Regions from separate parts of the Exiguobacterium sp. MH3 genome, predicted to be linked through region 1. Evidence: riboswitches for the same ligand, from Rfam matches in the RefSeq annotation. Region 1 holds a riboswitch; the other holds the start of a gene.

Region 1 (3,148 bases):
CGTTCTTCGCGAAGAAATCGAGCGACCGACCAGGCGCAACGATTGCCTTTCTTGCTGAATACGATGCGTTGCCGAGTATTGGTCACGCGTGCGGTCATAATATTATCGGCACGACGAGCGTCGCAGCGGCGATCGCGCTCAGTAAAGTGCTCGATGAAGTCGGCGGGAGTGTCGTTGTCCTTGGAACACCAGCCGAGGAAGGTGGACCGAACGGCAGTGCGAAAGGCAGTTTCGTCAAACATCAGTTACTCGAAGGAATCGATGCAGCCTTGATGGTCCATCCGTCGGGACAAACACGGATCACGGGTTCTTCCCTTGCGGTCGATCCACTCGACTTTGCCTTTACGGGTCGTCCGGCGCACGCAGCGGCGTCACCGGAAGAAGGCATCAACGCCCTCGACGCTGTCATTCAACTCTTCAATGGAATCAATGCCTTACGTCAGCAGTTACCAGACGATGTCCGGATCCACGGGATCATCACGCATGGAGGCGATGCGCCGAACATCATCCCGGAATACGCAAAAGCACGTTTCTTCATCCGGGCAACGACACGGGAACGATTGAATGCCGTCACGGAAAAAGTCAAAGCCGTCGCCCAAGGCGCGGCACTCGCGACTGGGGCGACGCTCGATGTCATCGCCTTCCAAAATGAAGTCGATAACCTCGTCTTCAACCGGACGTTCGACCGTCTGTTCCAAGAAGAAGCAGAGGCGCTCGGCGAAATCGTTCACTTGGACGAACGACCGGGTCTTGGTTCAACGGACGCCGGTAACATCAGTCAAGTCATCCCGACGATCCATCCGTATATCAAGATTGGACCAGATGATCTCGTCGCCCATACGGAAGCATTCAAAGAAGCGGCCCGTTCAGAAGCTGGAGATGAAGCATTGATCACAGGAGCAAAAATCCTCGCCCGGACAGCGCTTCGCGTCCTCGCTGATGAACGGACGCGCGGGGCGATTGCGCAAGAATTCCATGACCGGAAGAATGGTTATTTGTAAGTGGAAAATAACGACTGGACGCACTGCTATCAAGTGCTCCGGTCGTTTTTGAGATGCAGTCGATTACGAATTGGGGACGGGTGACAGAAGTGGAACGAAATCAAAAAAGAGACAAGACAGAAGCATTTGCGCTTTGTTTTCTTGAAAAAGATATGCTAGGCTAAAGTTGTATAACTCAATAATCCAGTTCTTCGGGGTAGGGTGAAAATCCCAACCGGCGGTGATGCGATCAATCGATCGACGAGCCCGCGACCCATGATGTACGCATCATGGCTGACTTGGTGAGATTCCAGGGCCGACGGTAAAGTCCGGATGGGAGAAGAACGAAACGACGCGATTCAAGCTGTTTTCTGAAAAAATGTTTTCAGGAGACGGTCTCTTTCTGCATGAAAAAATGCAGGAAGCGAACCGTGTATTTCGTGAACCCTTCTATACAGACGCCCCTTTTTCAAGGGGCGTCTTTTTTCATTTGAAAGGAGTGAACGCGATGTCACAGATGATGAGTTATGCCATGCAATTAGCACAAATGTTACACGGACAAACAAGTCCGAATCCAAGTGTCGGCTGTGTCATCGTCAAACAAGGACGCATCATCGGCTTCGGTGCACACCGGTTTGCCGGTGGGCCGCACGCAGAAGTCGAAGCCTTACGGATGGCAGGAGAAGCCGCCCGTGGTGCCGATCTCTACGTGACGCTCGAGCCATGCAACCATCACGGCAAGACGCCACCATGCACGGAAGCAATTCTACAAGCAGGAATCAAACGAGTCTTCGTTGCAACGGAAGACAAACATGCGATTGTCGCTGGTTCCGGAATCAAACGGCTACAGGACGCGGGAATCGAAGTCGATGTCGGCTTGTTACGGCATGAGGCAGAAGCCCTTTACACGGTATTCTGGAAGACGATCGAACGAAAACGTCCGACCGTGACCGTCAAAATCGCTCAGACGATGAACGGGATCGCGGCGACAGGTGAACAGCGCTGGATCACGTCAGAAGAAGCACGCGCGAACGGTCGTGCCCTGCGTGGACGCCACGATGCCATCCTCGTCGGAAGTGAGACGGTGCTCGTCGATGATCCGGCACTGACGTTACGCGCATCGTCAGGCATCGAGCCGATTCGAGTAATCGTTGATCGCCGGGGGCGGATTCCGGAGACGGCGCAAGTCTTCCGCGATGGTAAAAATCCAACCTACTGGCTGACGAGTGTTCCTCGGATTAGTCACGATCAGGTGACGGTCCTCGTTGGTGAATATGAGACGCCGGAAGCGATTTTGAAACGCTTATACGAACAAGACATCCGTAGTGTCTTGATTGAAGGCGGACCAACGATTCAAGCCGCTTTCCTTGAGGCAGATCTCGTTGACCGAATCGAAGTCTACCAAGCCCCATCGATTTTTGAAGGCGATGCGTGGAATGGTCAACACGATATCGAAGATCGTTTTCAAATCGACCAGGTTGAGACGGTCGGACCGGATCTCCATCTGACGTACATCCGAAAGGAGGAGACGACATGTTCACCGGATTGATTGAAGAAGTCGGAACCTTAAAACGAAAGATCCCGCGACCGAACGGGTTAGCGCTTGAAATTGAGGCGCACCGGGTACTCGAAGGAACGAAGATCGGTGATAGCATCGCCGTCGACGGGATTTGTTTGACGGTCACGTCGATGAGTCCAACCGGTTTCACGGCAGATGCCGTCCATGACACGATCCGTTCAACAGCACTCGGTACGTACCGAGTCGGAAGTCCCTTGCAACTTGAGCGGGCGATGCCGGCAGACGGTCGCTTCGGTGGACATTTCGTTAGTGGACATATCGACGGAACAGCCCGACTGATCAGTCGGCGACCGGATGGAGAAGCGATGGTCTATACGTTTGATGTCGGAGCGTGGCAAAAGTATTGTATTCCGAAAGGCTCGATCGCAATCAACGGCACGAGCCTGACGTTGCAACGCGTCACACCGGAAACGATCTCGATTTCATTGATTCCGCACTCCCGTCAACTGACGACGTTTGATCGATTGGCAAGCGGTGCAGTCGTCAATATCGAGTGTGACATGATGGCGAAACATCTCTATCATTTCACGCAGCATGAGAAGCAGACGGACTGGGCAGCATTCTTAGGAGGCGACATGTAATGAACGGA
Region 2 (3,148 bases), 430 kb from region 1:
TCTTCCCTTGCCACTTCGCTTGCAAGACGTCGACGACTTGTTCTGCCTGATGTTCTGCGAGTTGACCGCTTGGTGCATACGGCAAGCTGGCACAATCGCCGATGACGAAGACGTTATCGTATTCCGGTACATGGTGATGTGCCGTCAATTTGATCCGACCGCCACTGTCTGCAGCAAAGCCGAGATCACGAACGACCTTGACCGGCTGCGTACCTGCCGTCCAAATCGTCAAGTCCGACGGGTACGTATCGTCGCCGTTTCGGACGTCGTCCGCCGTGACGAGCGTGACGTTCGAATTGTTGATGACTTCCACGTCATGCTCCTCGAACCATTCCTGGACGTAAGATGAGACTTTGTCGGATAAGAATGACAAGACGGATGGACCGCGGTCGAACAGACGAATCGTTAAATCCTTCCGGCTTTCATGCAGTTCACTGGCAAGTTCAACACCAGATAGACCAGCACCGACGATCGAGACGACGGACCCCGGTGACAGACCACAGATCGCTTGCTGTGTCTTGCGCGATTCTTCAAGTGTCTGGATGCTGTATGTAAACTCTTGAGCACCCGGAATGTTGTGGTATTTATCCTCGCAACCGAGGGCGATGATCAAGTCATCATAGAATAATTCTGATCCGTCTTGCAGGTGGACCGTATTCGTCTCTGGTGAGATTTTAATGACATGTCCATATTTATAAGTAAGATGTTTCCCCTCCGGAAATTCAATCCGGACATCTCGATCTGATAATGTACCTGCTGCGAGTGCGTAATATTCCGTTTTGAGTGCGTGGTACGGTAGACGGTCGACGAGCGTGACGGCAACTTCCTCGTCCTTGAATCGCTCACAAATCCGCATTCCACCATATCCTCCGCCGAGTACGACCAATTGCTTCATAACGTAAAATCCCCCTTAGTTCCCCTAAATCAGTCTGACCTTGTATAATACGACATGAGGCAGGTCGTTTCCTGCTTGAAGGAGGAAAAAAAGTGAATCCGATTATTGAATTTTGTATCAGTAACTTAGCGGCTGGTACACAGGTCGTCATGGAGCAACTCGAACGTGACCCGAACGTCGACGTCGTCGAATACGGTTGCCTTGGCTATTGCGGCATTTGTTCGCTTGATCATTTTTGTCTCGTTGATGGTGAGACGGTCGTAGGCGAGACGCCGGAAGAGTTGCTTGAAAAGATTTACCTAAAAATCGAAGAGAATGAGCTGTGAGCCCGAACAGCCAAAAAATCCCCTCGTTCGTCTGAACGAGGGGATTCGTGTCCGTCAGCGGGCGCAGCTTTTCGGATCAGGCAGATTGTTGACGGCGCATCATCCATGGTCGTAGTTTCATGAACAACGGAATGAAGAGTGCCGAGATGAACAATGCCTTGATGACGTTAAACGGTAAGATACCGGCTGTGATTGCTGTCCATTTGACAGCTGGATCCGCCATGTAGTCCATACCGAGGAACCATGCATATGCTGGAAGGATCAAGATATAGTTGAGAATCGCAAGACCGAGTGCCATCGTGATTGTACCAGCGACGAGGCCAGTTGCGAGACCTTGTGTTGATTTCTTTTTGTGGTAGAACCAGCTGACAGGAAGCACGAATGCGACACCAGCAGCGAAGTTCGCGAATTCTCCGACCGGAACACCACTTCCGCGGAAGATGTAATATAACACGTTCTTCAATGCTTCGACGATGACACCTGCGACCGGTGAGAACATGATCGCTGCGACGAGAGCAGGAACATCACTGAAGTCGATCTTCAGATAGTTCGGTAAGAACGGCAGTGGAAAATTGATAAGCATAAGAACAAATGAGATTGAACCTAACATTGACAGAGTGACCATTTTTTGTGTGCGTTTCATACGAGTATTGTCTCCTTTTGCTCGTTCCTCTCGATGAAGTATTGGCATGACTGCGTCCATAAAGAAACCCCTATTGATGAGATCAACAGGGGAGAAGTCCGCATTAAATAAACCTAATCGATTGTTGCAAAAATCGATCAAATTCAAACTCATGCCGCCATCTTCTCCCATCCAGACTATACTGTCGGCTCCTGAATTACACAGAATCAGCAAATAGCGCCCTATTCGCTCGCGGGCTTCAACTCATAATAGTTGTTTACCGCCGGTCGGGAATTTCACCCTGCCCTGAAGATGGAACGATTATTTTGTTGTACATACCATTTATACAACGAATTCAAGATAGTTTCAAGCAACTAGGTTTCGATTCGCTCAGAAGTTGCGTATACTAAAGAAAAGGAAGGTGATGACATGATCCATTTAACGGAGGCAGCAGCGTTACAAGTCCAAGACATGATGGCGCAGGCACCAGCAGATGAACGGAATCTTCGGATGCTCGTCCAAGGTGGTGGATGTAGTGGTCTGTCGTACGGAATGGGACTCGACCAACAGAAAGAAACGGATCTCGTTTTCGAACAGCACGGCGTGACCGTCATCGTGGACGAAAAAGATTACCCGGTCGTCAAAGGACTGGAAATCGATTATAAGCAGTCGATGCTCGGCGGCGGATTCACGATCACGAATCCGAATGCCATCGCAACATGCGGTTGCGGGACATCGTTCCGGACGGCAACGAATGCCGGGACACCGGGTGGCTGTTAATGAATCCAATCGTGGACATCGTCCACGATTTTTTTATTGTCCGCATACAGGAGACCTGTTCCGTTGACTCGAAATATTAAGAGAGTGAATGCTACTACGAACAGGGAGGGCTTCAGGATGAGAAAAGTATTGATCTTCGGGGGAACACGCTACTTCGGACGCCGGCTTGCGATTCGGTTAGCCGATTCGGGGGATGACGTGACAATCGTCACACGCGGCGAGCATACGCCACCGGTTGCGAAGGGCTTGACATTCTTTAAAGGAGACCGGACGTCAAGTAGTACGATGAAGGACTTAAGCCAACAGCACTGGGATGTCATCTATGACAATATCTGTTTCACACCGTATCAAGCAAAACTTGCGATCGACGCGTTTGAAGGAAAAGTCGGACGTTACGTGTTGACGTCGACGATGTCTGTCTATGAAGGCGGTGGTGCGAACATCACGGAGCGTGCCTATAATCCGTTTCCGGGGAAATATGACCTCGAGAAGGAACATGGATATGGCGAAGGGAAACGCCAAGCG

What was found. A riboswitch is a leader RNA that binds a small molecule or an ion and turns the genes downstream of it on or off. The one in region 1 is predicted to bind FMN.
Region 2: it holds a riboswitch for FMN, as region 1 does, so the genes downstream of both, U719_RS12510 (ECF transporter S component) here and ribD (bifunctional diaminohydroxyphosphoribosylaminopyrimidine deaminase/5-amino-6-(5-phosphoribosylamino)uracil reductase RibD) in region 1, are expected to answer to the same signal.

The regions. Positions count from the first base shown of each region.
Region 1 is NC_022794.1:2,805,558-2,808,705, reverse strand. It holds gene U719_RS14505 (M20 family metallopeptidase) at 1-1,001, shown strand, start outside; FMN riboswitch at 1,185-1,329, shown strand; gene ribD (bifunctional diaminohydroxyphosphoribosylaminopyrimidine deaminase/5-amino-6-(5-phosphoribosylamino)uracil reductase RibD) at 1,489-2,529, shown strand; gene ribE (riboflavin synthase) at 2,514-3,140, shown strand; gene U719_RS14490 (bifunctional 3,4-dihydroxy-2-butanone-4-phosphate synthase/GTP cyclohydrolase II) at 3,140-3,148, shown strand, end outside.
Region 2 is NC_022794.1:2,379,465-2,382,612, reverse strand. It holds gene U719_RS12520 (NAD(P)/FAD-dependent oxidoreductase) at 1-895, opposite strand, end outside; gene U719_RS12515 (YuzB family protein) at 988-1,221, shown strand; gene U719_RS12510 (ECF transporter S component) at 1,298-1,864, opposite strand; FMN riboswitch at 2,020-2,161, opposite strand; gene U719_RS12505 (iron-sulfur cluster assembly accessory protein) at 2,273-2,623, shown strand; gene U719_RS12500 (NAD-dependent epimerase/dehydratase family protein) at 2,741-3,148, shown strand, end outside.